DNA from 2 places in the Pseudomonas sp. LABIM340 genome. Region 2 is predicted to be linked to the other one. Evidence: predicted binding sites of a transcription regulator. Region 2 holds the regulator's gene; the other holds the start of a gene.
What was found. Region 2 encodes sigma-54, which starts transcription at its own class of promoters, with help from an activator protein. Its sites were predicted from a motif close to ANTGGCATNNANNTTGCTNT; they were not measured.
Positions count from the first base shown of each region.

Region 1: a site for sigma-54 is predicted at 3,461-3,480, ahead of glnK (P-II family nitrogen regulator). Genes of this name have one in related genera too.

Region 1 is NZ_CM200227.1:6,341,388-6,355,532, reverse strand. Features, by position in the region: gene ABKS89_RS29270 (aminotransferase-like domain-containing protein) at 1-524, opposite strand, end outside; gene ABKS89_RS29265 (DUF1127 domain-containing protein) at 710-940, shown strand; gene ABKS89_RS29260 (RidA family protein) at 969-1,457, shown strand; gene ABKS89_RS29255 (YifB family Mg chelatase-like AAA ATPase) at 1,454-2,944, opposite strand; gene ABKS89_RS29250 (accessory factor UbiK family protein) at 2,984-3,265, opposite strand; gene glnK (P-II family nitrogen regulator) at 3,669-4,007, shown strand; gene ABKS89_RS29240 (ammonium transporter) at 4,049-5,383, shown strand; gene ABKS89_RS29235 (secondary thiamine-phosphate synthase enzyme YjbQ) at 5,491-5,916, shown strand; gene sutA (transcriptional regulator SutA) at 5,995-6,327, shown strand; gene ABKS89_RS29225 (HAD family hydrolase) at 6,487-7,179, opposite strand; gene xerC (tyrosine recombinase XerC) at 7,176-8,081, opposite strand; gene ABKS89_RS29215 (DUF484 family protein) at 8,116-8,817, opposite strand; gene dapF (diaminopimelate epimerase) at 8,829-9,659, opposite strand; partial or broken gene ABKS89_RS29205 (diaminopimelate decarboxylase) at 9,673-9,903, opposite strand; gene lptM (LPS translocon maturation chaperone LptM) at 9,995-10,135, opposite strand; gene ABKS89_RS29195 (AraC family transcriptional regulator) at 10,289-11,350, shown strand; gene cyaY (iron donor protein CyaY) at 11,347-11,682, shown strand; gene ABKS89_RS29185 (DUF1289 domain-containing protein) at 11,660-11,866, shown strand; gene rnk (nucleoside diphosphate kinase regulator) at 12,048-12,452, shown strand; gene ABKS89_RS29175 (class I adenylate cyclase) at 12,498-14,145, opposite strand, start outside.
Region 2 is NZ_CM200227.1:1,157,212-1,171,356, forward strand. Features, by position in the region: gene ABKS89_RS05570 (ZIP family metal transporter) at 1-290, shown strand, start outside; gene ABKS89_RS05575 (HPr family phosphocarrier protein) at 303-575, opposite strand; gene rapZ (RNase adapter RapZ) at 610-1,467, opposite strand; gene ptsN (PTS IIA-like nitrogen regulatory protein PtsN) at 1,470-1,937, opposite strand; gene hpf (ribosome hibernation-promoting factor, HPF/YfiA family) at 1,947-2,255, opposite strand; gene ABKS89_RS05595 (RNA polymerase factor sigma-54) at 2,334-3,836, opposite strand; gene lptB (LPS export ABC transporter ATP-binding protein) at 4,105-4,830, opposite strand; gene lptA (lipopolysaccharide transport periplasmic protein LptA) at 4,830-5,366, opposite strand; gene lptC (LPS export ABC transporter periplasmic protein LptC) at 5,353-5,925, opposite strand; gene ABKS89_RS05615 (KdsC family phosphatase) at 5,934-6,458, opposite strand; gene ABKS89_RS05620 (KpsF/GutQ family sugar-phosphate isomerase) at 6,459-7,433, opposite strand; gene ABKS89_RS05625 (ATP-binding cassette domain-containing protein) at 7,672-8,481, shown strand; gene mlaE (lipid asymmetry maintenance ABC transporter permease subunit MlaE) at 8,481-9,278, shown strand; gene mlaD (outer membrane lipid asymmetry maintenance protein MlaD) at 9,278-9,751, shown strand; gene ABKS89_RS05640 (Tgt2/MlaC family protein) at 9,763-10,410, shown strand; gene ABKS89_RS05645 (STAS domain-containing protein) at 10,407-10,715, shown strand; gene ABKS89_RS05650 (BolA family protein) at 10,826-11,065, shown strand; gene murA (UDP-N-acetylglucosamine 1-carboxyvinyltransferase) at 11,085-12,353, shown strand; gene hisG (ATP phosphoribosyltransferase) at 12,368-13,003, shown strand; gene hisD (histidinol dehydrogenase) at 13,126-14,145, shown strand, end outside.

The sequences.
Region 1 (14,145 bases), 1.5 Mb from region 2:
GTGGTGATGACGATCTCGCTGGGCGGCACCTGGCAGCCGGAATCCAGCATCAGCCGGGCGATCTGCTCGCGCAGCGGCAGCGAGCCCTGGATGCCTTCGTAGCCGAGGCTCTGCAGGTCGGTGCGGCGCGCGGCGTGCACCATCGCCCGCTGCAGCGGCTTGAGCGACGGGCTGGCGATGTCCGGTGTGCCGCGCCCGAGCTGAACGAAATCGCCGCCGGGCGCGCGGCGCACCTGCTCCAGCACCTGGTCCCACTGCGACACATCCACCGGCCGTTGCGCCGGGCGGGTCATGGCCGGCATCGGCGGCAGCTCGCGGCGTTCGGGTACGAAGTAGCCGGACTTCGGCCTGGGCTCCACCAGCCCGGAGTCCTCCAGCACGCGGTAGGCCTGCTGCACGGTGCTGATGCTGACGCCGTGCTCCTCGCTTAGCGCGCGCACCGAGGGCAGGCGGTCGCCGGGACGGTACAGGCCCTGCTCGATGCGGTCGCCGAGGGTGGCGGCCAGCTGCGCGTAGCGTTTCATGACAGATCTCCCGTGTGGGACAGACTCGGCGGAATGCAGTACAGATCGGCAGAAAATACGCCATTCAGAAGGATTTCGCTCGAGTCTGTATGGAAAAAACTTAACCGCGTTGAATCTGTAATGATTTCCGCCGATTCGTCACGCTAGTCCCATGTTCGAAAGTGTTCGACTGGAGGAGTGACGACATGAGCGGCCTGAGCGATGTGCGGCTGACCCTTTACCAACAGGAACTGCTGGAGATTCCCGGCGTGCGCGAAGCTCCGCGCGCCCCGCAGGAAAGCCGCTGGCAGCAGTTCTGGCGCCGCGTGCGTACCCGCAAGCAGCTGCTGGAGCTGTCCGATGCGCAGCTGAAGGATATCGGCGTCACCCGCGAGCAGGCGCGGATAGAGGCGATGCGGCCGTTCTGGCGCTGCTGATCAGAAACTGACCAATCAGGGAGTGTTTATGAGCGAGACGCGCGCTGCTGCGTTCGAAAGGATCGCCGCCGAACTCGGCTACGACTTCAGCGGGGAAATGAAGATCGGCGGCAACTACGTGCCCTTCCTCATCGACGGAAACCAGGTGCACCTCAGTGGGCAGATTCCACGGGTGGGTGATGTGGTCGTCGTCACCGGCCGGGCGGGCAGCGAGGTGTCGCTGGCCGACGCCCAGCTGGCCGCGAAGGTCTGCGTGATGCGGGCGCTGGCGCTGCTGCGGCAGGCGCTGGGCGACCTCGACTGTGTGCGCAAGGTGCTGCAGCTCAATGTGTTCGTGCAGTCGGCGGAGCACTTTACGCAGCAGAGCGAGGTGGCCGACGGTGCCTCGGCGGTGCTGTATGAGGTGCTGGGCGCGGCTGGTGTTCACACGCGCACTTCGGTCGGCGTCTACCAGTTGCCGAAGAACGCGACGGTGGAGCTGAACCTCCTTGCCGTCACGCAGGACCTGCCGGGCTAGTGCCCCGCGCGGTACTGCAGGGCTTCGGCCAGGTGCGGGCGGGCGATGCTGTCCGCCTGCTGCAGGTCGGCGAGGGTGCGCGCGACCTTGAGAATCCGGTGCAGGGCGCGCAGTGACAGGTTCAGGCGCTCGCCGGCCTTCTCCAGCCAGGCTTGGTCTTCCGGGGTCAATGCACAGTATTGGTGCATCTTCTTCAGGGTCAGAAAGGCGTTGGCGCAACCCTGCCGGGCGAGCTGGCGCTGGCGTGCGGCGGCGACCTGTACAGCCAGCTCGGCACTGCTGGTACTCGGCCCGCTGGGCGCGAGGCTGGTGCTTTCGCGGCTGACGGTGAGGTGCAGGTCGATGCGGTCCAGAAGCGGCCCGGAGAGCTTGGCCCGGTAGCGCTGGATCTGCTCCGGCGAGCAGCGGCAACGGCCGCTGGGGTCGCCCAGATAGCCACAGGGGCAGGGGTTCATCGCCGCCACCAGCTGGAAGCGCGCCGGGAAGCGCACGCGGCCGTTTGCGCGGGCGATGACGATCTCGCCGCCTTCGAGCGGCTCGCGCAGCACCTCCAGTACCTTCCGATCGAATTCCGGCAGCTCGTCGAGAAACAGCACGCCTTCGTGCGCCAGGGTGATTTCCCCTGGCTGCGGGCGGCTGCCGCCTCCCACCAGTGCGGGCGCGGACGCGGTGTGGTGGGGTTGCCGGAATGGGCGTTGCGGCCAGTGGGTCAGCGGCCCGCGCCCGGCCACGGAATGGATCGCCGCGACCTGCAGCGCTTCGTCTTCATCCAGCGGCGGCATCAGGCCGGGCAGGCGGCTGGCGAGCAGGGTCTTGCCGGTGCCGGGCGGCCCACTGAACAGCAGGTTGTGCGCGCCGGCAGCGGCCACCAGCAGCGCGCGCTTGGCGGCGGCCTGGCCTTGCACTTCGGCGAGGTCGGGGTAGGGCGGCGTGGCGCGCAGCAGGCCGTTGGCCTCGTAGGGGCGCAGGCGCTCCTGGCCGCTGAAGTGCGCGGCCAGCTCCAGCAGGTGGCCGACGGCGTAGACGGTCAGGCCGCTGGCGAGGCTGGCTTCCTCTGCGTTCTCCTTCGGCACCAACAGCGCGCGCCCGGCAGTACGGGCTGCCAGCGCGGCAGGTAACACGCCGGGTACCGGTCGCAGCGTGCCGGAGAGCGCCAGTTCGCCCAGGCATTCCAGACCATCCAGTCCGGCGGCGTCGGCCAACTGGCCGCTGGCGGCGAGGATGCCCAGGGCAATGGCTAGGTCGAAGCGCCCGCCGTCTTTGGGCAGGTCGGCCGGGGCGAGGTTGAGGGTGATTCTGCGGTTGGGGAAGTCGAAGCCCGAGTTGAGCAGGGCGCTACGCACGCGGTCCTTGCTCTCCTTCACGGCGCCTTCGGGCAGGCCGACCAGGGTCAGTGACGGCAGGCCGTTGGCGAGGTGCGCCTCGACGGTGACGCCGGGCGCTTCCACGCCGACCTGGGCGCGGCTATGGACGATGGCGAGGGACATGGATCACTCCTGGATTCCATGCCGCCCGCCAGGCGGGACTTATTCTGAGGCGGCGGGGGCGGTGGTGTCGGCGGGCGAGAGCCTGGCTTCCATCTCCGCGACCTTCGCTTCCAGTGCTTCGAGGCGGGCGCGGGTGCGCGCGAGGACGACCATCTGGCTGTCGAATTCGTCGCGGCTGACCAGGTCGAGCTTGCTGAAGGCGCTCTGCATCAGAACCTTGAACTGGGCTTCCAGCTCGGCCTTCGGCAGGGGCGATTCGCCACCGAACAGGCGTCCGGCTTGTTGGCTGATGGCATCGAGGAAGGCTTTGGGCGGCAGCATGGTTCATGGGTTCCGGATTGAATCAGAGCGCAGTCTATCACGCAGCCAGCGCTGGCTGCGGCGCGCCGGGTTGCACGCTTTTTGAGCAGTGTGCCCGCTCTGCGTGCGCGCTTTCGGTGCGCCAGAGCGGCGCTGGCGATTCGCCAGAAAGCCCCGTTTCAGGCCAAGTGCCTGATGCCACGGGCATTTTCACGAACTGGCAAGCTTCATGCTTTGGGGCAGATATGGCGTGCACCGATGCAGTTCCGGTGCGGCAGGCGAGGCGGTGGATTGCTTCGATCAAGGCAGTCGGAGTGCTGAGGTAGGGCGGCCGGCGCATTACAAAAGCCAGACACTGCGCTTAGACTTGTCTCCGGGTTCGTTCTTCCTGGGGCGGGTCCACCAAAACACGGGAGAGAGTTACATGAAGCTAGTCACAGCCATCATCAAGCCGTTCAAGCTGGACGACGTTCGTGAGTCGCTGTCCGAGATCGGCGTGCAGGGCATCACTGTGACCGAAGTCAAAGGCTTCGGCCGGCAGAAGGGTCACACCGAGCTGTACCGTGGCGCGGAATACGTTGTCGATTTCCTGCCGAAGGTGAAGATCGACGTCGCCATCGCCGATGACCAGCTGGATCGTGTTATCGAAGCCATCACCAAGGCCGCCAACACCGGGAAGATCGGTGACGGCAAGATCTTTGTCGTAAATCTGGAACAGGCCATTCGTATCCGTACCGGCGAAACCGGCACCGACGCGATCTAAGCCAAGCCCACACCGAACCCCACGCCCCAGGAGAAACAACAATGACTCTGCGCAAATACGCAGGGCTAGGCGCCCTATTGCCCCTCGCAATGCCCGGTCTGGCCTTGGCCGACGAGGCTGCGGCCCCCGTCCTGAACAGCGGCGACACCGCCTGGATGCTGATTTCCAGCGCCCTGGTGCTGCTGATGACCATCCCTGGCCTGGCGCTGTTCTACGGCGGCATGGTGCGCGCCAAGAACGTCCTGTCGATCATGATGCAGTGCTTCGCGATCACCGCGCTGATCAGCATCCTCTGGGTCGTCTACGGCTACAGCCTGGCCTTCGATACCGTCGGTATGGAAAAGGGCGTGGTCAACTTCGCTTCCTTCGTCGGCGGACTGGACAAGGCCTTCCTCAGCGGCCTGACCACCAGCGGCCTGACTTCCGCCGCCGCGCTGTTCCCTGAGAGCGTCTTCGTGATGTTCCAGATGACCTTCGCGATCATCACCCCGGCCCTGATCGTCGGCGCCTTCGCCGAACGCATGAAGTTCTCGGCCATGCTGATCTTCACCGCACTGTGGTTCACCCTGGTCTACGCACCGATCGCCCACATGGTCTGGAGCGGTGACGGCGGCCTGCTGTGGGACTGGGGCGTGCTGGACTTCGCCGGCGGCACCGTGGTGCACATCAACGCCGGTATCGCTGGCCTGGTGGCGTGCATCGTCCTCGGCAAGCGCAAGGGCTACCCGACCGCTGCCATGGCCCCGCACAACCTGGGCTACACCCTGATCGGCGCCGCCCTGCTGTGGATCGGCTGGTTCGGCTTCAACGCCGGTTCCGCTGCTGCCGCCAACGGCACCGCCGGCATGGCCATGCTGGTCACCCAGATCGCCACTGCCGCCGCCGCCTTGGGCTGGATGTTCGCCGAGTGGATCACCCACGGTAAGCCGAGCGCCCTGGGCATCGCATCCGGCGTGGTTGCCGGTCTGGTCGCCATCACCCCGGCTGCCGGTACCTGCGGCCCGATGGGCGCCATCGTCATCGGTCTGTCCGCTGGCGTGATCTGCTTCTTCGCTGCCACTACGCTCAAGCGTGCTGTCGGTTACGACGACTCCCTGGACGCCTTCGGCGTGCACGCTGTCGGCGGTATCGTCGGCGCCCTGCTCACCGGCGTGTTCGCAGCCCCGGCACTGGGCGGCTTCGGCACCGTGACCGATATCGGCGCGCAGCTGTTCACCCAGTTCAAGGGCGTGGCCTTCACCATCGTCTACACCGGTATCGTCAGCTTCGTGATCCTCAAGGTCCTGGACCTGGTCATGGGCCTGCGCGTCTCCGAGGAAGAGGAAACCGTGGGTCTGGACCTCTCCCTGCACAACGAGCGCGGCTACAACCTGTAACGGTTCGCGCAAGTTCGACGAAGGGCGCCCTCGGGCGCCCTTTGTTTTTTCGATCAGCACGCTAGAATGCGCGCGCATCACCGTTAGCGACGGAAGGATTGCCCGCCATGTGGCAGCAGAAGACCATCACCCTGCGCCCTCGCCCGCGAGGTTTCCACCTGATCACCGACGAGATCCTGGCCGCGTTGCCGGAGTTGTCGAAGTGCCGGGTCGGCCTGCTGCACCTGCTGTTGCAGCACACCTCCGCCTCGCTGACGGTGAACGAGAATGCCGACCCCTCGGTGCGCCGCGATTTCGAGCGATTCTTCAATCGCCTGGTGCCCCAGGGCGAGAGCGGCTATGAACATGACTACGAAGGTCCGGACGACCTTCCGGCGCATTTCAAGTCGAGCCTGCTGGGCTGTCAGCTGACGCTGCCGATACAGGGGGGAGGCTTGGCAATGGGCACCTGGCAAGGTATCTATCTGGGCGAGCACCGTGACCACGGCGGCCCGCGCAGCATAGTGGCGACCTGGCAGGGCGAGCTTGTATGAATTTTTTCCGGCGGCGTTCGTCAAAGCGCGCAGCTGGGCTATAACTAACGTGCTTTGCAGCACCACAGAGGTTGAACAATGAGCGACGAAGAACTGGAACAGGACGAGCTGGACGGCGCTGACGAGGACGATGGCGAGGAACTCGCCGCAGCGGACGACAGCGACGCCGAAGCAGACAGCGGCGATGGGGATGAAGCCCCTTCTCCCAAGGGCGGTGGCAAGAAAGCCAAGGCCGCTGCGGAAGAAGAGGAACTGCCCTCGGTCGAAGCCAAGCAGAAGGATCGTGATGCACTGGCCCGTGCGATGGAGGAATTCCTCACTCGCGGCGGCAAGGTGCAGGAGATCGAGCCGAACGTCGTGGCCGACCCGCCCAAGAAACCGGATAGCAAATACGGCAGCCGCCCTATCTGATATCTGACGCGAGTCGAAAAGCCCCGCCGCTCCGAGAGGAGCGGCGGGGCTTTTTCATGTCTGTTTGTTGCGCAATTTCTATGCTTGCGACTGGCGCCCTGTAGGAGCGGGCCATGCCCGCGATCGCGCGCATGGCGCGCTCCTACAGGGCGGCCGGAGTCAGAGTTTTGCCAGCACGCCCGGCAGCTCGGACAGGTTGTGGATGATCGCGCTGGGCGCCTCTTCACCATCCCACGCCTTGCGCGCCGGGTTGAACCAGATCGCCTTCATGCCCGCGCGCCGCGCGCCGGCGATGTCATCGCTGGGGTGGTCGCCGATGTGCACGGCGTGTTCCGCCGCAACGCCGCCGCGCTTGAGCGCTTCCTGGAAGGGATGCGGGTCGGGTTTGCCGACGCCCAGCTCTTCCGCGCAGAGGGCGAACTGGAAGTAATCGGCCAGGCCCAGGCGGCGCACGTCGGCGTTGCCGTTGGTGAGCACGCCGAGGATGAAACGGTTGGCCAGTTGCTCCAGGGTCGGGTGCACCTCGGGGAACAGCGCCACCTGGTGCCGCGCGTGAAGGAAGGTCTGAAACCCGGCCTCGGCCAGGTCGCTGGCCTCGGCCTGTGGATAACCCGCGTCGAGCAGGGCGTGGTACAGGATGCGGCGGCGCAGTTCGCTCAGTCGGTGCCGGAGCATCGGGTCCTGCTCCATCAGCCGCGAGCGGATCGCCCACAGGTGTTCGATGGGCACCGGGCCCAACCGTGTGGCGTTCACTGCCAGCCAGTCGCGCAGGGTGGCTTCCGCGCTGTTCATCACCGGGGCAACGTCCCACAGCGTGTCATCGAGGTCGAAGGTGACCAGACGGATACTCATTCTTCTGCTCCGGGTTTACGGCGTGCCCGTGGGTGCGCCTGGTCATAGACCGTGGCGAGGTGCTGGAAGTCCAGGTGGGTGTAGATCTGCGTGGTGGCGATATCGGCGTGGCCGAGCAGCTCCTGCACCGCGCGCAGGTCCTGGGAAGACTCCAGCATATGACTGGCGAAGGAGTGCCGCAGCATGTGCGGATGCAGGTGCTGGCCCAGTTCGCGCACGCCGGCTTCGCGCACGCGCAACTGGATCGCGCGGGGCGTCAGGCGCTTGCCGCTGCGGCCGATGAACACTGCGTTGTCCTGTGGCGAGGCGAGGGCCCGCAGCGGCAGCCAGTTCTCGATGGCCTGCCGCGCGGCGTGGCCGACCGGCAGCTCGCGCACCTTGTTGCCCTTGCCGTGCACGCGCACCAGACCGTCCTTGAGGTCCAGCCACTCCAGGTCGAGGCCGACCAGTTCGGAGAGGCGCAGGCCTGAGGAATAGAACAGCTCCAGCAGTGCCTGGTCGCGGCGGGCGATGAAGTCGTCCTCGACGCCGCCGTCGAGCAGTTGCGCGGTTCGGTCGGTATCCAGCGTACGCGGCAGCTTGCGAGCGCCCTTGGGCGCGGCGAGTCCGTCGGCGGGGTTGTGCCGGCAACGGCCTTCGCGGATCAGGTACTGGTACAGCCCGCGGGTGGCCGACAGCAGGCGCGCCAGGCTGCGGCTGGCAAGGCCCTGCTGGTGCAGGCGGGCGACGAACATGCGCAGGTCGCGCACCTGCAGCGCGGGCCACTCGTTCAGCGAGGATTTTTCGCAGAGCGCGGCGAGGCGCAGCAGGTCGCGGCGATAGCCATCGAGGGTATGGACGGACACCTGGCGCTCGCTGCGCAGGTGTTCCAGGTAGGCATCCAGATCGGCTTCGAGCGACAAGCGATCAGCTCCCAGCGGTGAAGGCCCGGCGGGATCAGCGTACCGAGCGCAGTGGCGTGGAGAAGCGCGGCAGGGTCCGCGCGAGGACTTCGGCGACGTAGCCCAGGAACAGCGTGCCCAGCGAGCTCTTGTAGTGCTGCGGATCGGGGCTGCCGATCGCCAATACGCCGTGCAGGCCCTGGAAGGTCAGCGGCACCACGGCGGCGGAGCCGACCTGCTCGCGTTCGCTTTCGCAGAACAGGAAGGCCAGCTCGTGGGGGCGCAGCACGCCGCAGACGGTCTTGCCGCCCGACAGCAGGCCGCCGATGGCCTGGTGCGCCTCGGCGCTGCTCACCGAACGGCCCACCGGCAGGTTGTTGTCGCTGAACAGGATCAGGCTGACGTAGGGCACGAGGAACTCGTGGCGCAGGCTGTCTTCCGTGGTGCTGACGATTTCCTCGAGGCTGGTGGCGTCGAGCAGGTCGAGCACCAGGCGGCGGGTCTTGTCGAACAGGCGGTCGTTGTCGCGGGCCACGTCCATCAGCTGCGACAGCCGATGGCGCATCTCGATGTTGCGCTCGCGCAGCAGGCGGACCTGGCGCTCCACCAGCGACACGGCGTCGCCCGGCTGGTGCGGAATGCGCATCTCCGGGATCAGCTCGTCATGATCGACGAAGAATTCAGGGTGCCGGCGAAGATAGTCGGCGACCTGTTCGGCTTCGAGCGTAACGGTGGGGTCCTGCGGAGTATCGGTCATAAGCGTCCCGGTTATAGACGTACCTGGCCTTCGAACACCCGCACGGCGGGCCCGGTCATCATAACGGGCTGACCCGGTCCTGCCCACTCGATGGACAACCGTCCGCCGGGAAGGTCGATCTGTACCGGCGATTGCAGCCAGCCCTGGCGGATGCCGGCAACGGCGGCAGCGCAGGCGCCGGTGCCGCAGGCCAGTGTCTCGCCGGCGCCGCGTTCCCAGACGCGCAGGCGCGCCTGGTGCGGATTGACGATCTGCAGGAAGCCGATGTTGGCCTTCTGCGGGAAGCTTTCGTGGATTTCCAGTTTCGGCCCCAGGGTGCGCACCGGAGCGCTGTCCACGTCATCCACGCGCAGCACGCCGTGCGGGTTGCCCATGGAGATGGCCGCCAACTCGTAGCTCTGGCCATCCACTTCGAGGGAGTAGCTCAGCGCTTCAGCACCGGCCTGGAACGGCACCTGCTCGGGTTGCAGGCGCGGCGGGCCCATGTCGACGATGACCTGGCCGTCGTTGGCGATGGTCAGTTCGATCATGCCGCCCTTGGTTTCCACGCGGATGGTCTTTTTCGCGGTCAGGCGCTTGTCGACCACGAAACGGGCGAAGCAGCGCGCGCCGTTGCCGCACTGTTCGACCTCAGTGCCGTCGCAGTTGAAGATGCGGTAGCGGAAATCGGCGTCCGGCGTGCTCGGCGGCTCGACGATCAGCAGTTGATCGAAGCCGACCCCGAAATTGCGGTCGCCCCACTGTTTGACGTGGCGTGGTTGCACATGGGCGTGCTGGCTGACCAGGTCCAGGACCATGAAGTCATTGCCCAGCCCATGCATCTTGGTAAAGCGCAGAAGCATCGTCGTCTCGGCCTCAGTCCGGCAGCAGGCTTTCGCCGGCGAACAGCTCTGGTCGTGTTCCGTGGCGACGCACCCAGTGCGCGGCCGAGCTATCCACCAGCACCTCGGCGGCGCGGCCCCGGGTGTTGTAGTTGGAATTCATGACGAAACCATAGGCGCCGGCCGAACGCACGGCCAGCAGGCCGCCTTCTTCGCGGACGGGGTTGCGGAGTCGGGCGAGGAAGTCGCCGTTACCGCTTTGCGGCATGCCGAAGCGCCCGGCGGTTGCCGGCGACGGCACGTCTGCCGCGAACAGTTGCCCGTCGCGGACGTCGAAGGCGTCCATGGGAACGCCCTCAGAGACCGTAGCGGTCCTTGCTGTGCTCGCTCTTGGCCTTCTGGTCGTCCGGCAGGTACAGCGGGCCTTTCTGGCCACAGCCGGCCAGCGCGGCGGTGAAGACGGCGAGCGCGACGAAGGGAAGCAGCAGTCGCTTCATGGCGGAATCCTTGTAATAAAGCGTCAATGGGTCCGGAGTATACCGACCCCCCGCCGGCTTGCCTATTCAAGCGGACTCCCGCCCGGCGGGGCTTGCGGCTCGCGCCGAAAGGGCCGGTGGCCCTATGATGGCGGGCAAAAAATGGAATGCCTGATGGACTATCGCGATCCCCTGCCCAGTTCGGTGTCGGTGGCCTACCTGCAGGGCCTTGTGGAGCATCTGCAGCGCCAGGGCGTGGACCCGGCGCAGTTGCTGGCGACGGTGCACCTGGAGCCTTCGATCCTTGCCCAGCGCGACCAGCGCATCGCCGCCAGCGCCTACCTGGAGCTGGTGGGCGCCGGCGTGCGCCTGAGCGGCGACGACAACCTCGGCCTGCACCTGGGCGAGGCGGTGCGGCCCGGCTACTACGGCGTGCTCGGTTACCTGATCATGAGTTGCGCGACCCTCTCCGACGCCCTGCACCGGCAGGCGCGCTATGCCTCGCTGGTAGGCAACCTGGGCCGCGTCGAGCTGGCCGACGAGCCGCCGCGCGCCGGCTGCGAGGCGCTGGTGAAGCACAGCTGGGAGCCGCTGCTGCCGCAACAGCAAAGACAGATGAGCGAAGAGACGCTGGCCGGCTGGGTCAGTTTCGGCCACTGGGTCAGCGGCGTGGACGAGGTGCCGTTCGAGGTGCGCTTCAGCCATAGCGCCCCGGCAGATGTCAGCGAGCACGAGCGCATCTTCCGCTGCCCGGTGCTGTTCGATCAGCCGGACAACGCCCTGGTCTTCCCCAGACGCCTGCTTTCGCTACCGCTCGGCCAGGCCGATGCCCAGGTGCAGCGCACGCTGGATGCCTACGCCGAACGTCTGCTGGTGGAAATCAACAAGGGCGACACCGTGCTCGACCGCGCGCGCCTGGAGCTGGCGCGCCAGTTGCCGGAGCAGGGCGCGGATCTGGAGCGCCTGTCGCAGACCCTGGCGCTGAGCCCGCGCACCCTGCAGCGGCGGCTGCGCGACACCGGCCTGTCGTTCAGCCAGCTGGTGGATGAAACCCGCCAGCAACTGGTGCTGCACTACCTGCGCGACCCGGCGCTGGACACCGCCGACATCGCCTACCTGCTCGGCTTCAGCGAAGCCGGCTCGCTCGCCCGCGCATTCCGGCGCTGGACGGGGCAGAGTCTGGGCGAATACCGGCGTAAACTGGTGCCTTTGACTGATCCCGAGGACGATGCATGAGCACTTTGAGCGAAGCCCGCTTCCATGACCTGGTGGACGCCGTACAGGTAACGGTGGAGGACGCCTTCGACGACAGCGACCTGGACCTGGACCTGGAAAACTCCAGCGGCGTGCTGACCGTGCGCTTCGAGAATGGCACCCAGCTGATCCTCAGCCGCCAGCCGGCGCTGCGCCAGCTGTGGGTGGCGGCTCGCTCCGGCGGCTTCCACTTCGACTACGACGAATCTGGCTCGCTGTGGATCTGCGATAGCACTCGCGAACCACTGGGCGCGCTGCTCAATCGCGCAACCCTGGAGCAGGCAGGCGAGGATGTCGACTTCCCCGGCATCTGAACCGCAGGCGAGCGTCGCCTCGCCCTGCTGCCGACGCTGCTGCCTGGACGACGCGGACATCTGCGTCGGCTGCGGGCGCACCCTGGGCGAGATCCTGGAGTGGAACGAGGCCGACGGCGAGCGGCGCCTGGCGATCCTGGCGGACTGCGAAAAGCGCCGAAACAACCAGCGGCCCAAGTGGTGACTGGTCGGTGTTGCTTATTTTCTGTGCTGTGTTAGTGTCCAGAAAAACCCCGCCTTGGGCGGGGTTTTTCTTTTTTCGGATTTCATGACGTTCGATTCCCGAACGTCATTACTGCCAGAACACCCAGGGCCCCGAACGCGTGAGCGTCCGGGGCTCTCCTGTAAGGAGACTGCCAACCATCATGACCACGACACCCATCACCGTGACTCGACTCGACCTGCAACGTCTGGAGCGCATGCTCGACAGCCTGGATGAGTACGGCCCCGCGGCCGAGGCGCTGGAGGCCGAGCTGGCCCGCGCCACGGTGGTCGGCCACGACGAGATACCGCCGGGCGTGGTCACGATGAACTCCACCGTGCGCTGCCGCGAGGAAGGCAGCGGCAAGGAATACCACCTGACCCTGGTCTACCCGGCCGGCGTCGGCGGTGAAGGCAAGGTTTCGATTCTTGCTCCGGTAGGCACTGCGCTGCTCGGCCTGACCACCGGCCAGAGCATCGACTGGCCGGTACCCAGCGGCAAGACGCTGAAGCTGACCCTGCTGGAAGTGGAATACCAGCCCGAAGCGGCCGGCGACTTCGATCGCTGAGTTCCCCTTTTCGGGAACCTCCCTCCCCGGGCGTCCGGCCGGCCTTCAGGCCTCGGCCAGCGCCCGGTTCAGAGCCTGCTCCAGGCTCTGCTTGTAACGCAGGAAGTGCACCGTCTGCAGCTCCCCGCCTTCGCGCATGGCCGACAGGTCCAGGTCGGTGATGTAGCAGGGGTAGCGCTCTTGCCCTCGCCGACGGTCGAGGATATGCCGGGCCGCGGCCTGGAACAGCTCGCTGCCGAACTCCAGCTCCGAGAACTCGCGGTGGTTGCAGAACAGCGTGGTGCGCGCTCGCTGGCCTTCGCCCGGTTCGACAATCGCCTGCACGTTATAGAACGGCAAGGCTTCCAGCGGTTGCGGCGTGCTGCGTCGTTCGATGCGTTGCGCGCGCTGGTGGCCGTTGGTCACCACCTCGTAGAAGATGATGTCGGCGCCCACCGGTCCCTGCGCCTCCAGTAGCGAGATCACCGCGTTACGGCGGTACTGCACCGATTGCAGGAAGCGCTGCAGCGGCAGCAGCAGGCCTTCCTCGGTGTCGTATTCCTGGCGGCGCCGCCAGAGGGCGTTGCGCTCGTCGAGGATGGTGATTTCCGCGCTGCCTTCGTCCAGGCGGTAGAACACCTGTACGGTATTGGCCCGGCCCAGCGGCAGGATCATGGCGAGGTCATCGCCCTCCAGCGCGTGCCGGTCCAGTTGCAGGAAGCCGCTGTCGTCCTGGGTGTCGCCCAGGTGCTCGACCAGTGCCGGCAACCCGTCGATCACCCGATGGCTGACGCTGCCCGGCACCAGGTGCAGCAGGTGGAAGTGCTGGCGCACCTGCAGCAGGTAGCGCCCGCCCTTGCCGCTGGCGAGCTGCGCGTGGGCGTCGCGGAACAGGTCTTCCACGCGCTGGGCGATGGCCGTGGCGCGGTTGCGGCAGAAGCAGCGCACCAGCAGGCGCGGCGGCGGGGCGTCGGAGGGCACGCTGTTGAGGAATTCGCGCAGGCAGTCGAGCAGCGCGTGCGGGCCTGCGTAGCGGCTGACCAGCAGTTCGTTCCAGCTGTTCAGGGTGATCTGGTCGAGGGTCAGCACCAGGTTGTCGCGCACGCCGGAATAGCCGAGCGAGTCGGTGCGCTCGGTGGTCATGTGCACGTTCATCTGGCTGTGCTGGCGCAGCGGGTCGACGCCGACGTTCACCAGCAGCAACACCTGCGAAGGCACCGCGCTGCGCAACAGGGCGCTTTCCGGCACCTCGTTGAGCGGCAGCGGGACGGCCTGCTGCAGGCAGCCCAGCAGGTTCTGCAGTTCGAACTCGCTCAGGTCGCTGCTACCCGGTTGCAGGGACAGCCGCGTGGTGGCGTCGATCACCCCGTTGCGATGGCTCCAGGCGAGCAGTTCCATGAGGTCGCGGGCGCGGCGCAGCGGGGCGAAGTCGGCCATCTCCTGCAATGACAGGTTGCCGCCGAACAGCGCCCAGTACGGCGGCTTTCCGGCTTCGCTGCCGGGCAGCTGGGCGAGGGTGAGGATGTCTTCGGCCATGTCCGGGGCAATGCCCGGGTTGATGAATTCGACCTTGCCGGCCTTGCGCTCGAAGGCGGCATACAGGCGCCGGCCGAGGATGCCCATGTCCCGCGGGTTGATGCCGCTGGCGACGTGCTGCAGGCGGGCGAACTGCGAGAGGAAGCGGTAGCTGTGGGTCAGTTCGTTGACCAGCGCA
Region 2 (14,145 bases):
CGATCGCGCTGGTACTGGCTGGGGCGGGCGTTTCGCGCGGCAAGGCGGCGCTGGCGGGTGCGGCTTCCGGGCTGGTGGAGCCCCTGTTCGCGGTGCTTTGCGCCTGGCTGATCGGCATCTCGCGGATGTTCCTGCCCTGGGGACTGGCCGCAGCGGCGGGCGCGATGCTCTATGTGGTGGTGCGCGAGATCATTCCCGAATCACAGCGGCGCGGCCACGCGGCGCAGGCCACACAGGGGCTGATCATTGGCTTCTGTCTGATGATGGTGCTGGATACGTCGCTGGGCTGAGGGCCCGGCGCGTCACTCGCCTTCGTCGAAGTAGTTGTTGATCAGGTCGACCAGCGCCTTGATTGCTTCGTCTTCCTGCTCACCTTCGGCGGCGAGGTGCAGATTGGTGCCCTTGCCGGCGGCCAGCATCATCACGGCCATGATGCTCTTGCCGTCCACCGTACTCTCCGGATTGCGGCCCACGCGAACCTGGCAGGGGAACCGCCCTGCGACGCCGACGAATTTGGCCGCCGCGCGAGCGTGCAGGCCAAGCTTGTTGATGATGGTGACTTCGAGGGCGGGCATCGCGAGGGGCTGTCCTTTTGTTGTCTGTCGCTGCTTAGCTCAGGTCGCGGTGGCGAATCTGTACGTTGGTGAGAGTTTCCTTGAGGGCCTGACCAATGCGCTCGGCAATGTAGGTCGAGCGGTGCTGGCCACCGGTGCAGCCGATGGCGATGGTCACGTAGGCCCGGTTGCTCGCGGCGAAGCGCGGCAGCCATTTGTTCAGGTAGGCGAGGATATCCTGGTACATCTCCTCGACGTCCGGTTGCGCCGCCAGGTACTCCTGGACTTCCGCTTCCAGCCCGGTGTGCTCGCGCAGTTCGGGCTTCCAGTACGGATTGGGCAGGCAGCGCACGTCGAACACCAGGTCGGCGTCCACCGGCATGCCACGCTTGAAGCCGAAGGATTCGACCAGGAAGGCGGTGCCCAGTTCGGGCTTGTTCAGTAGGCGCAGCTTGAGCACGTCGCGCAGCTGGTAGAGGTTCAGGTTGGTGGTGTTGAGCTTGAGATCGGCCAGGTCGGCGATCGGCGCCAGCAGGTTCGACTCGTCGCTAATGGCCTCGGCGAGGGAGCGAGTGTCGGTGGTCAACGGGTGGCGTCGGCGAGTCTCGGAGAAGCGTTTGAGCAGCGTCTCATCATCGGCATCGAGGTACAGCACGTCGCACTGGATGTGCTTGTCTCGGGCTTCCTGCAGCAGCTCGGGGAAGCGCTGCAGCTGGCTGGGCAGGTTGCGCGCGTCGATGGAGACGGCGACCTGCGGATGCAGCAGCTCGGTGTGCAGCAGTGCGCGCTGGGCCAGGTCCGGGAGGAGGCTGGCCGGCAGGTTGTCGATGCAGTAGAAGCCGTTGTCCTCGAGCACGTTGAGCGCGGTGCTCTTGCCCGAGCCGGATCTCCCACTGATGATGATCAGGCGCATGATCAGTGCCCGTTGTTCTGGAAGTCCACGACGATCCGGTACAGGTCCTCGCCGTTGGCGGCGTGACGCAGGCGGTCGCGGACGTCGGAGCGGTCGAGCATGGAGGCGATCTGCCGCAGCAGTTCCAGGTGCTCCTCGGTGGCCGCTTCCGGCACCAGCAGCACGAACACCAGGTCGACCGGCGCGCCGTCGAGGGCGTCGAAGTCTACCGGGTGATCCAGGTGCAGGATGGCGCTGATGGGCGACTGGCAGCCGGGGAGGCGGCAGTGCGGAATGGCGATGCCATTGCCGAAGCCGGTGGAGCCCAGGCGTTCCCGGGCCACCAGGCTGTCGAAGATGTCTTGGGAATCGAAACCCGGCAGCTCGCGAGCCACCAGGTTGGCGATTTGTTCGAGGACACGTTTCTTGCTGCCGCCCGGCACGTTCACGAGGGAACGGCCGGGGGTCAGGATTTGCTCAAGTCGGATCATAGGGAGGGGTTAACGGACACCAACACCTTGCTGGCGTTCGAGGTATTTTTCCTTGTGCTTGATCAGTTGGCGGTCGAGCTTGTCGGTGAGCAGGTCGATGGCCGCGTACATGTCTTCATGTTCCGCGCAGGCCACCACTTCGCCACCGGCGATGTGGAGGGTGGCTTCAATTTTCTGCTTCAGCTTCTCGACCTCCATGATGACCTGAACATTGGTGATCTTGTCGAAGTGGCGCTCCAGTCGGCCAAGTTTCTCGCCGACATAGTCGCGCAGGGCGTCGGTCACATCCAGTTGATGTCCACTGATGTTGACTTGCATACCGCTTTCTCCTTGTTGCCCGTGTGTAAGTGGCAGGTTATGGGGCCTGCCGCCGGAACACCTTGGCGTGGATCAACGTCACACCAGCCGCTTGCGCTCGCTCGAGGGAGAGATTCCTAGGGACTCCCGGTACTTGGCGACGGTACGACGTGCCACTTGAATGCCCTGTGCCTCCAGTAAACCAGCGATCTTGCTGTCACTCAATGGCTTTTTCGGACTTTCCGCCGCGACCAGTTTCTTGATGATGGCGCGAATCGCGGTGGACGAGCACTCGCCGCCTTCGGAGGTGCTGACGTGGCTGGAGAAGAAGTACTTCAGCTCGAAGATGCCACGCGGCGTGTGCATGAATTTCTGCGTGGTGACGCGGGAGATGGTCGACTCGTGCATGCCCACCGCCTCGGCGATGTCGTGCAGAACCAGTGGCTTCATCGCTTCCTCGCCATACTCGAGGAAGCCGCGCTGGTGCTCGACGATCTGGGTCGCCACCTTCATCAGCGTCTCGTTGCGGCTCTGCAGGCTCTTGATGAACCAGCGCGCTTCCTGCAACTGGTTGCGCATGAAGGTGTTGTCGGCGCTGGAGTCGGCGCGGCGCACAAGGCCCGCGTACTGCGAGTTCACGCGTAGGCGCGGCACCGCTTCCTGGTTGAGTTCCACCAGCCAGCGCTCGTTGTTCTTCCGCACGATGACATCCGGGACGACGTATTCGGCTTCGCCGGATTCGATCTGCGAGCCGGGCCGCGGGTGCAGCGACTGGATCAGCTCGATGGTCTCGCGCAGCTCGTCTTCCTTGAGCTTCATGCGGCGCATCAGCTGGCTGTAGTCGCGGCTGCCGAGCAGGTCCAGGTGATCGCTGACCAGACGGATGGCCTCGGCCAGCAGGTAGGTCTTGGTCGGCATCTGGCGCAGCTGCAGGAGCAGGCATTCGCGCAGGTTGCGGGCACCGACGCCGGCGGGTTCGAGCTGCTGCACGCGGCGCAGGACGACTTCCACTTCATCCATCTCCACGCCCAGTTCCGGGTCGATGGAGGCGAGGATGTCGTCGAGGGACTCGTCGAGGTAGCCGTCGTCCGTGATGCCGTCGATGATGCTCAGGGCGATCAGGCGGTCGGTATCGGACATCGGCAGGAGGTTGAGTTGCCACAGCAGATGGCTCTGTAGGCTTTCACCAGCGGAGGTGCGGGAGGTGAAGTCCCACTCGTCGTCATCGTTGCTGGGCAGGCTGCTGGCGCTGGTCTGGTAGATGTCTTCCCAGGCGGTATCGACCGGCAGTTCGTTGGGGATGCGCTCGGCCCACTGGTCCTCGTCGAGGCTGTCGACGCTGGGTGTGGTGCTTTCCTGGAAGTTGTCCTGGGAGCTGCTGCTGGTGCCGTTGGCGCCGGACTCGGCACCGTCCGCCATGGGATCGCTGTTGTCGAAGTCCTCGCCTTCTTCCTGGCGCTCCAGCATCGGGTTGGACTCCAGGGCTTCCTGGATTTCCTGTTGGAGGTCCAGCGTGGAGAGCTGGAGCAGTCGGATGGCCTGTTGCAGCTGCGGAGTCATCGTCAGCTGCTGGCCCATCTTGAGGACTAGCGATGGTTTCATGGCTGGAACTAGGCACCTTGTTCGCTGGCGCGAAGCGCGCCATATCCACGACTACGGACACCGGGGTGCCGCGAGGAAGCAAATTATATGCCTGAGTTTGGACGCTTTGCCTAGGGGCTGTCGACCTTTCGTTACAACCCGGTTGCACCAGGGTACGGCAGGCAGCCGGCTGCGTCGCGGAGCGGCCGACGGGCCGCGCCACGCTTGGTGGAGAGATGGAGCTGCCACGCCCTGGCAGGGGCGCGGCACGGGGCCTTGGAGACAGGCCTTAGAGGCGGAACTCGTGGCCCAGGTAGACTTCCTTCACCAGGTCGTTGGCGAGGATGCTCTCGGCGCTGCCTTCGGCGATCAGCTGACCGTCGTTGACGATGTACGCCGTTTCGCAGATGTCCAGGGTCTCGCGGACGTTGTGGTCGGTGATCAGTACACCGATGCCCTTGGCCTTGAGGTGATGGATGATCTGCTTGATGTCGCCCACGGAGATGGGGTCGACGCCGGCGAAGGGTTCGTCCAGCAGGATGAACTTCGGCGAACTGGCCAGCGCGCGGGCGATTTCCACGCGGCGTCGCTCACCACCGGACAGGCTCATGCCGAGGTTGTCACGGATGTGGTGGATGTGGAATTCCTCGAGCAGGCCTTCCAGGGCTTCCTGGCGGCCGGCGCGATCGAGGTCGGTGCGGGTCTCGAGGATCGCGCCGATGTTGTCCGCCACCGACAGCTTGCGGAAGATCGAGGCTTCCTGCGGCAGGTAGCCGATGCCGGCGCGGGCGCGGCCGTGCATGGGCAGGTGGGTGACATCCTGCTCGTCGATGCGCACGACGCCCTGATCGGCGCGAACCAGGCCGACGATCATGTAGAAGCAGGTGGTCTTGCCCGCTCCGTTGGGGCCGAGCAGGCCGACGATCTGCCCGCTCTCGATGCTCATGCTGACGTCGCGGACGACTTGCCGGCTCTTGTAGCTCTTGGCGAGGTGCTGGGCGGTTAGCGTAGCCATTACTGCGCTTGATCCTGCTTTTTCTTGGGCTGGATGACCATGTCGATACGCGGGCGCGGCGTGGTCACCTGGGAGCCGGTGGCGCGGCCTGCGTTGACGATCTGGCGCTGGGTGTCATAGACGATCTTCTCGCCTTCGAAGGTGTTGCCTTCCTGGATCACCTTGGCCTGGTCGATCAGAACGACGCGGTTCTGCGAGACGAAGTACTGGATGGTCAAGCCGTAGGCCTGGGTGATCTGCTTGTCCGGCGCCGGCTTCTGTTCGAAGTAGGCGGGCTTGCCGACCGAGGTGACGACTTCGATTTCGCCGTCCTTGTTCTGCTTGAGCGTAACGGTGTTGCCAGTCAGCTTCATGCTGCCCTGGGTTACCACCACGTCGCCGCGATACACGGCCACGCCCTGCTTGTCATCCAGTTCGGCGCTGTCGGCCTGGACGCGGATCGGCTGTTCCCGGTCGGTGGGAAGAGCCCAGGCGGCAGAGCTGCCGATAGCGGCGGCGAGGCTGAAAAGAAGGGGGAGGGTGTTAACGAGCCTCATGCTGACCTCTTACGTTGGACAGCAGGAGCATCCGGCTGTCTTTCAGATACGCTTTCATGCCAACTGCCGTGGTCACACCGTTGGGTTCGGTAATCTTCACGGGCTGGTCAGTCTGCGCATAGTCCTTGTCTGGGAACACCGTCATGCGCGAGGTGTTGAGCAGGAGCGTGCGCTGCTGCGCGTCGGTGCGCGCGACGCGCACGTCGTCGATCAGCTCGACCTGCTTGCCTTCGGGGGCCACTTCGGCGCGAACGCTCTGGACGTGCCACGGCTGAGGCTCATTCTCCCGGTGGAAGTAGAGGTCGGGCGTGGTAACCAGGGTCACGTCGCTTGCTTTCAGGTGTTCGAGTTTGTCGGCGGTCATCTCGTAGGCGAGGGAGCCGTCGACGCGGTACTGAACGCTCTTGGCGTTCACCACGTAGAAATCGATGGCGTCGCTGGTCTGCGACTTGAGCTGGCGCTCGTTGAAGTCCAGGCGCACGTTCCAGTAATAGCCGAGGGCGATCAGCCCGATGGCGATCAGGGCGAACAACAGCTTCTGTTGGAATGTCTTGGGCATGTTCGGCTCTAGAGATACGCGTTCTGGGCAGCTTCGAGGTTGCCCTGGGCGCGCAGGATCAGTTCGCAGAACTCGCGGGCGGCACCTTCGCCGCCACGGGCCTGGGTTACACCGTCGGCGTGCTGACGGACGAAAGCGTCGCCGCTGGCGACTGCCATGCCGAGGCCTGCACGGCGAATGGCTGGCAGATCGGGCAGATCGTCGCCCAGGTAGGCGACTTCTTCATAGCCTAGACCCAGTTCGGCGAGCAGCTCGTCGAGGGCGACCAGCTTGTCCTCGCGGCCCTGGTACAGGTGGTTGATGCCCAGGTTCTTCGCCCGACGCTCGACCACCGGGCTCGAGCGACCGGTGATGATCGCGGTGCGCACGCCGGAGTTCATCAGCATCTTGATGCCCTGGCCATCCAGGGTGTTGAAGGTCTTGAACTCGCCGCCGTCGGGCAGGAAGTAGAGCTTGCCGTCGGTGAGCACGCCATCGACGTCGAACACCGCCAGGCGGACCGCTTTCGCACGTTGCAGCAGGTCGGCGGTCATTCAGATGACTCCCGCGCGGGTCAGGTCGTGGACGTGCAGGACGCCGACCGGGTGATCCTTGTCGTCGACCACCACCAGTACGTTGATCTTGTGGTCGTCCATTATCTTCAGGGCTTCGGCGGCAAGCATGTCCGGGCGGGCGGTCTTGCCGTGCACGGTCATCACCTGGTCGATGGTCACCTGGCGCACGTCCAGACCCTTGTCCAGGGTGCGGCGCAGGTCGCCGTCGGTGAAGATCCCGGCCAGGCGGCCGTCCTCGCCGAGCACGATGGTCATGCCCAGGCCCTTGCGGGTCATTTCCAGCAGCGCGCCGCTGAGCGAAGTGCCGGGGGAAACCTGCGGCAGTGCTTCACCCACGTGCATGATGTTTTCCACTTTCAGCAACAATCGGCGGCCCAGTGCGCCGCCCGGGTGCGAGAAAGCGAAGTCTTCGGCGGTGAAGCCGCGGGCTTCCAGCAGGGCGATGGCAAGCGCGTCGCCGATCACCAGGGAAACCGTGGTGGAGGAGGTCGGCGCCAGGTTCAGCGAGCAGGCTTCATGCTCCACGCTGGCGTCGAGGTTGACCTCGGCGGCCTTGGCCAGCGGCGACTCGGCGTTGCCGGTCATGCTGATCAGGGTGATGCCCAGGCGCTTGATCAGCGGCAGCAGGGTGATGATTTCCGCGGTGGAGCCGGAGTTGGACAGGGCCAGGACAACGTCGTCCTTGGTGATCATGCCCATGTCGCCGTGGCTGGCCTCGGCCGGGTGTACGAAGAAGGACGGGGTGCCGGTGCTGGCCAGGGTGGCGGCAATCTTGCGGGCGATGTGCCCGGACTTGCCCATGCCGACCACGACCACGCGGCCCTTGCAGGCCAGCAGCAGCTCGCAGGCCAGGGAGAAATCGGCGCCAATGCGCGGCAGCAGAGCGTCCACCGAGTCACGCTCGAGGCGGATGGTGCGTTGTGCCGATTGGATGAAATCGTGTTTCTGGCTCATGTTCGAAAGGCGCGGGGCAAAATGAAGTGCGAGATTATAACGGGAAAGCGGTAAAGGCTTCACCACTGGTATCTCAATGTTGAGCGCATTTTGCTGAACTGAGCCTTAACAGTGGCTTAGCAGCCCTTGGGGCGTGGCTTCGCGGGGTGTTATAGTTCGCGGCCGTTCGGCCTGCCGCGCCGTGTTTCTGCCGTGTGACAGACGGGGCAACGGACAGCGCCGTGATGAAAGGAGTTCTATGAGCACCAATGACCAATACGCGGTCGAGCTGAAGGGCCTGAGCTTCAAGCGTGGCACGCGTAAGATTTTCGATAACGTGGACATCCGCATTCCACGCGGCAAGGTCACCGGGATCATGGGACCGTCAGGTTGTGGCAAGACCACCCTGTTGCGACTGATCGCCGCCCAGCTGCGGCCGGCGAGCGGCGAAGTGTGGGTCAATGGCCAGAACCTCCCCACGCTGGGCCGCAGCGACCTGTTCGACATGCGCAAGCAGTTTGGCGTGCTGTTCCAGAGCGGCGCGCTGTTCACCGACCTCGATGTCTTCGAGAACGTGGCCTTCCCGCTGCGCGTGCACACTGAGCTGCCCGAAGACATGATTCGTGACATCGTGCTGATGAAGTTGCAGGCCGTGGGCCTGCGCGGAGCCGTCGAGCTGATGCCGGATGAGCTGTCCGGCGGCATGAAGCGTCGCGTGGCGCTGGCCCGCGCCATCGCGCTGGATCCGCAGATCCTGATGTACGACGAGCCTTTCGTGGGCCAGGACCCGATCGCCATGGGCGTGCTGGTGCGCCTGATCCGCCTGCTCAACGATGCCCTGGGGATCACCAGCATCGTGGTGTCCCACGACCTCGCGGAAACCGCGAGCATCGCCGACTACATCTATATCGTCGGCGACGGCCGCGTGCTCGGTCACGGAACGCCGGCTGACCTGCAGGGTCTCGATGATCCGCGGGTTCGTCAGTTCATGAAGGGCATCCCGGATGGTCCGGTGCCGTTCCACTATCCTGCTCGCGATTACCGCGCCGACCTGCTGGGAGAACGTTGATGCGCAAGACTTCACCGCTCGAGCGAGTTCGCCTGCTCGGGCGTGCGGGCCTCGATGTCCTCGAATCGCTGGGCCGTTCGACCCTGTTCCTGGTGCACGCCATCTTCGGTCGCCGTGTGCACAGCGGCGCCTTCCAGCTGCTGCTCAAGCAGCTGTATTCGGTGGGCGTGCTGTCGCTGGCGATCATCGTCGTCTCCGGCCTGTTCATCGGCATGGTGCTGGCCCTGCAGGGCTACAACATCCTGGCGAGCTACGGCTCCGAGCAGGCGGTCGGCCAGATGGTCGCGCTGACGCTGCTGCGTGAACTGGGACCGGTGGTGACTGGTCTGTTGTTCGCCGGGCGCGCGGGTTCCGCGCTGACCGCCGAGATCGGCAACATGAAATCCACAGAGCAGCTGTCCAGCCTGGAGATGATCGGCGTCGACCCGCTCAAGTACATCATCGCTCCGCGCCTGTGGGCGGGCTTCATCTCGATGCCGCTGCTGGCAGCTATCTTCAGTGTCGTCGGCATCTGGGGCGGAGCCCTGGTCGCCGTGGACTGGCTGGGTGTGTATGACGGTTCGTATTGGTCGAACATGCAGAACAGCGTGCAGTTCACCAAGGACATTCTCAATGGCGTGATCAAGAGCGTGGTGTTCGCCTTCGTCGTGACCTGGATCGCCGTGTTCCAGGGTTATGACTGCGAACCCACCTCCGAGGGGATCAGCCGCGCCACCACCCGTACCGTTGTGTATGCCTCCCTGGCCGTGCTGGGGCTGGACTTCATCCTGACCGCCTTGATGTTTGGAGACTTCTGATGCAAACCCGCACCCTGGAAATCGGTGTAGGCCTGTTCATTCTGGCCGGCCTGCTGGCCCTGCTGCTGCTGGCCCTGCGTGTCAGCGGACTGACCATCGGCAATTCGGGCGATACCTACAAGCTGTATGCCTATTTCGACAATATCGCCGGCGTCACCGTGCGTGGCAAAGTCACCATGGCTGGCGTCACCATCGGCAAGGTCACTGCGGTGGACCTGGACCATGACAGCTATCGTGGTCGTGTGACCATGGAGATCAATCGCCAGGTCAACAACCTGCCGGACGACTCCACCGCTTCGATCCTGACCGCCGGCCTGCTGGGCGAGAAGTACATCGGCATCAGCGTCGGTGGCGATGAAGAGCTGCTGAAGGAAGGCGATACCATCAAGGACACCCAGTCGGCACTCGTGCTGGAAGACCTGATCGGCAAGTTCCTGCTGAATTCGGTCAACAAAGACGACTCGAAGAAATGAGGACTCACTCCATGTTGAAAACCTTGCGCCGTGGCTTCCTGGTTCTGCTCGCGGTCCTGCCGCTGTTCGCCCAGGCCGAGCAGACCGCTCAGCAGGTCGTGCAGCAGACCGTCGACAGCCTGCTGTCGGACCTGAAGACCAACAAGGCCAGCTACAAGGCCAATCCCCAGGCGTTCTACGACACCCTGAACCGCATTCTCGGTCCGGTCGTGGATTCCGAGGGCATCGCCAAGGGCGTGATGACGGTCAAGTACTCCCGTCAGGCGACTCCGGAGCAGGTCAAGCGCTTCGAGGAAACCTTCAAGAACAGCCTGTTCCAGTTCTACGGCAACGCGCTGCTGGAGTACGACAACCAGGACATCCGCGTGCTGAACACTGGCAAGCAGGAGCAGGACCGCGCTTCGGTGAACATGGAAGTGATCGGTGGCAACGGTGCCGTCTATCCGGTGCAGTACACCATGGTCAACCAGGGTGGCAGCTGGCGTCTGCGTAACGTGATCATCAACGGCATCAACATCGGCAAGCTGTTCCGTGACCAGTTCGCCGACTCCATGCAGAAGAATCGCAACGACCTGGAAGCCACCATCGCCGGTTGGGGTCAGGTGGTCGCCAAGGCCAAGGACGCTGCCAAGGGCCAGCCGGAAGGCGGCGCAGAATGAGTCAGGGCAGTATCACGGAGCGGAGCGAGGGCGACCTGGTCCTCGCCGGCGTGCTGGACTACAGCACCGGCCCCGCGCTGCGTCAGCAGGGGGCGCGGCTGATCGCTTCCAGCAAGGCCGGCGCGCTGCGTCTGGACTGCTCGGCGGTCGAGCACTCCAGTAGCGTCGGATTGTCGCTGCTGCTGTCCTATACCCGTGATGCGCGCAAGGCCGGCAAGACGTTGCAGATCTCCGGCCTGCCCAAGGACATGCAGGAAATCGCCAAGGTTGGCGAACTCCTGGAGATCCTGCCGTTACAGCATTGAAACACTGAAAAGGCCCTCCGTCCGCGACTTCCCCTGCCGGGGTTCGCAGGCGGGGGGCTTTTTTGTATCATGGCCGACCCGCGCGCGTAGGGCGCCGAACGAGGTTGAGCATGCAGGCCGTAGAAGTCAAAAACTTCCTGGAATCGAAACTCCCAGGTACCCAGATCGAAGTGGAAGGCGAAGGCTGCAATTTCCAGCTGAACCTGATCAGCGACGAGCTCGCCGGTCTGAGCCCGGTCAAGCGCCAGCAACAGATCTATGCCCACCTGAACGAGTGGATCGCCTCCGGCGCCATCCATGCCGTCACCATGAAATTCTTCAGCCGCGCCGCCTGGGCCGAGCGTTCCTGAGCCCACGGGGAAAATAGCAATGGATAAACTGATCATTACCGGCGGCACTCGTCTCGATGGCGAGATCCGCATCTCCGGCGCGAAGAACTCGGCGCTGCCGATTCTCGCCGCGACCCTGCTGGCGGACACCCCGGTGACCGTCTGCAACCTGCCGCACCTGCACGACATTACCACCATGATCGAGCTGTTCGGTCGCATGGGCGTGCAGCCGATCATCGACGAGAAGCTCAACGTCGAAGTCGATGCCAGCACCATCAAGACCCTGGTGGCGCCGTACGAGCTGGTCAAGACCATGCGTGCGTCGATCCTCGTGCTCGGCCCGATGGTCGCCCGCTTCGGTGAGGCCGAAGTCGCGCTGCCCGGCGGCTGCGCCATCGGCTCGCGTCCGGTGGACCTGCACATCCGCGGCCTGGAAGCCATGGGCGCGCAGATCGATGTCGAAGGCGGCTACATCAAGGCCAAGGCTCCGGCCGGCGGCCTGAAGGGTGCGCACTTCTTCTTCGATACCGTCTCCGTGACCGGTACCGAGAACATCATGATGGCCGCGGCCCTTGCCAATGGCCGCTCCGTGCTGGAAAACGCCGCGCGCGAGCCCGAGGTCGTCGACCTGGCGAACTTCATCAACGCCATGGGCGGTGACGTGCAGGGCGCCGGTACCGACACCATCGTGGTCAACGGTGTGAAAAGCCTGGGCGGCGGCGCCAAGTACAGCGTCATGCCCGACCGCATCGAGACCGGTACCTACCTGGTCGCCGCAGCGGCCACCGGTGGCCGCGTCAAGCTCAAGGACACCGATCCGACCATCCTCGAGGCTGTGCTGGCCAAGCTGGTCGAAGCCGGCGCGCACATCACCACCGGCAGCAACTGGATCGAGCTGGACATGAAGGGCAACCGGCCGAAGGCGGTGAACCTTCGTACCGCGCCGTACCCGGCATTCCCGACTGACATGCAGGCCCAGTTCATCTCCCTGAACGCCATAGCCGAAGGCACCGGCGCGGTCATCGAGACCGTGTTCGAGAACCGCTTCATGCACGTCTACGAGATGAACCGCATGGGCGCGCAGATCCTGGTCGAGGGCAACACCGCCATCGTCACCGGCGTTCCGCAGCTCAAGGGCGCACCGGTCATGGCGACCGACCTGCGTGCTTCCGCCAGCCTGGTGATCGCAGCCCTGGTGGCTGACGGCGATACCATGATCGACCGCATCTACCACATCGACCGTGGTTACGAGTGCATCGAAGAGAAACTGCAACTGCTCGGGGCGAAGATTCGCCGCGTACCGGGCTAGGGCTGAGCCAGACAATGCTGACGATTGCCCTGTCCAAGGGCCGTATCCTCGACGACACCCTGCCGCTGCTCGCAGCGGCGGGCATCGTGCCGACCGAGAATCCGGACAAGAGCCGCAAGCTGATCATCCCCACCACCCTCGATGACGTGCGCCTGCTGATCGTGCGCGCCACCGACGTGCCGACCTATGTCGAGCACGGCGCTGCCGACCTCGGCGTCGCGGGTAAAGACGTACTCATGGAGTACGGTGGCCAGGGCCTCTACGAGCCGCTGGACCTGAAGATCGCCAACTGCAAGCTGATGACCGCCGGTGCGGTCGGCGCGCCGGAGCCCAAGGGCCGCCTGCGCGTGGCCACCAAGTTCGTCAATGTCGCCAAGCGCTACTACGCCGAACAGGGCCGCCAGGTCGACGTGATCAAGCTGTACGGCTCCATGGAGCTGGCACCGCTGGTCGGCCTCGCCGACAAGATCATCGACGTGGTCGACACCGGCAACACCCTGCGTGCGAACGGCCTGGAGCCCCAGGAACTGATCGCACACATCAGCTCGCGCCTGGTCGTGAACAAGGCCTCGATGAAGATGCAGCACGCGCGCATCCAGGCCCTGATCGACACCCTGCGCGAAGCAGTGGAGTCTCGACACCGGGCGTAATTCATACCGCGACTTCGGTCGCGGCCGCCTATCCGTGTCATAGCCAAATTTTCTCGGGTGCCCGCACGGAAGGCTTGATAGTCTTGCGGCGCCCGAGATCATGCCAATTAAAGAGGCCAGCTATGACCGCACCCTTCGCTATCCGTCGACTCAACGCCGCCGATCCGGACTTCGCGCGTCATCTGGACCATCTACTCTCCTGGGAAAGCGTGTCCGACGAGTCGGTGAACCAGCGCGTCCTGGACATCATCGCCGACGTGCGCAAGCGCGGTGATGCCGCCGTGGTCGAGTTCACCCAGCGCTTCGACGGTGTCGATGCCAAGACCATGGCCGACCTGATCCTGCCGCGCGAGCGCCTGGAGCTGGCCCTGACCCGCATCACCCCGGCCCAGCGCGAAGCTCTGGAAACTGCTGCCGAACGTGTGCGCAGCTACCACGAGAAGCAGAAGCAGGACTCCTGGCGCTACACCGAAGCCGACGGCACCGTGCTTGGTCAGCAGGTCACTCCGCTGGACCGCGCCGGCCTGTATGTGCCCGGCGGCAAGGCGTCCTATCCGTCTTCCGTGCTGATGAACGCCATTCCGGCCAAGGTCGCCGGCGTTAACGAAGTGGTGATGGTCGTTCCGACCCCGCGTGGCGAGATCAACGAGATTGTCCTGGCCGCCGCCTGCATCGCCGGCGTCGACCGCGTCTTCACCATTGGCGGCGCCCAGGCCGTGGCCGCGCTGGCCTATGGCACCGAGAGCGTGCCGCAGGTGGACAAGATCGTCGGCCCGGGCAACATCTACGTCGCCACCGCCAAGCGCCACGTGTTCGGCCAGGTCGGCATCGACATGATCGCCGGTCCCTCTGAAATCCTCGTGGTCTGCGATGGCGGCACCGATCCGGACTGGATCGCCATGGACCTGTTCTCCCAGGCCGAGCACGACGAGGACGCCCAGTCGATCCTGGTCAGCCCGGACGCCGCTTTCCTCGACAAGGTCGCCGCCAGCATCGAGAAGCTGCTGCCGACCATGGAGCGCGCCGAGATCATCCGCACTTCGCTGACCAACCGCGGCGCGCTGATCCTCGTCGCTGACCAGGAGCAGGCCTGCCAGGTCGCCAACCGCATTGCCCCGGAACACCTGGAGCTGTCGGTGGAA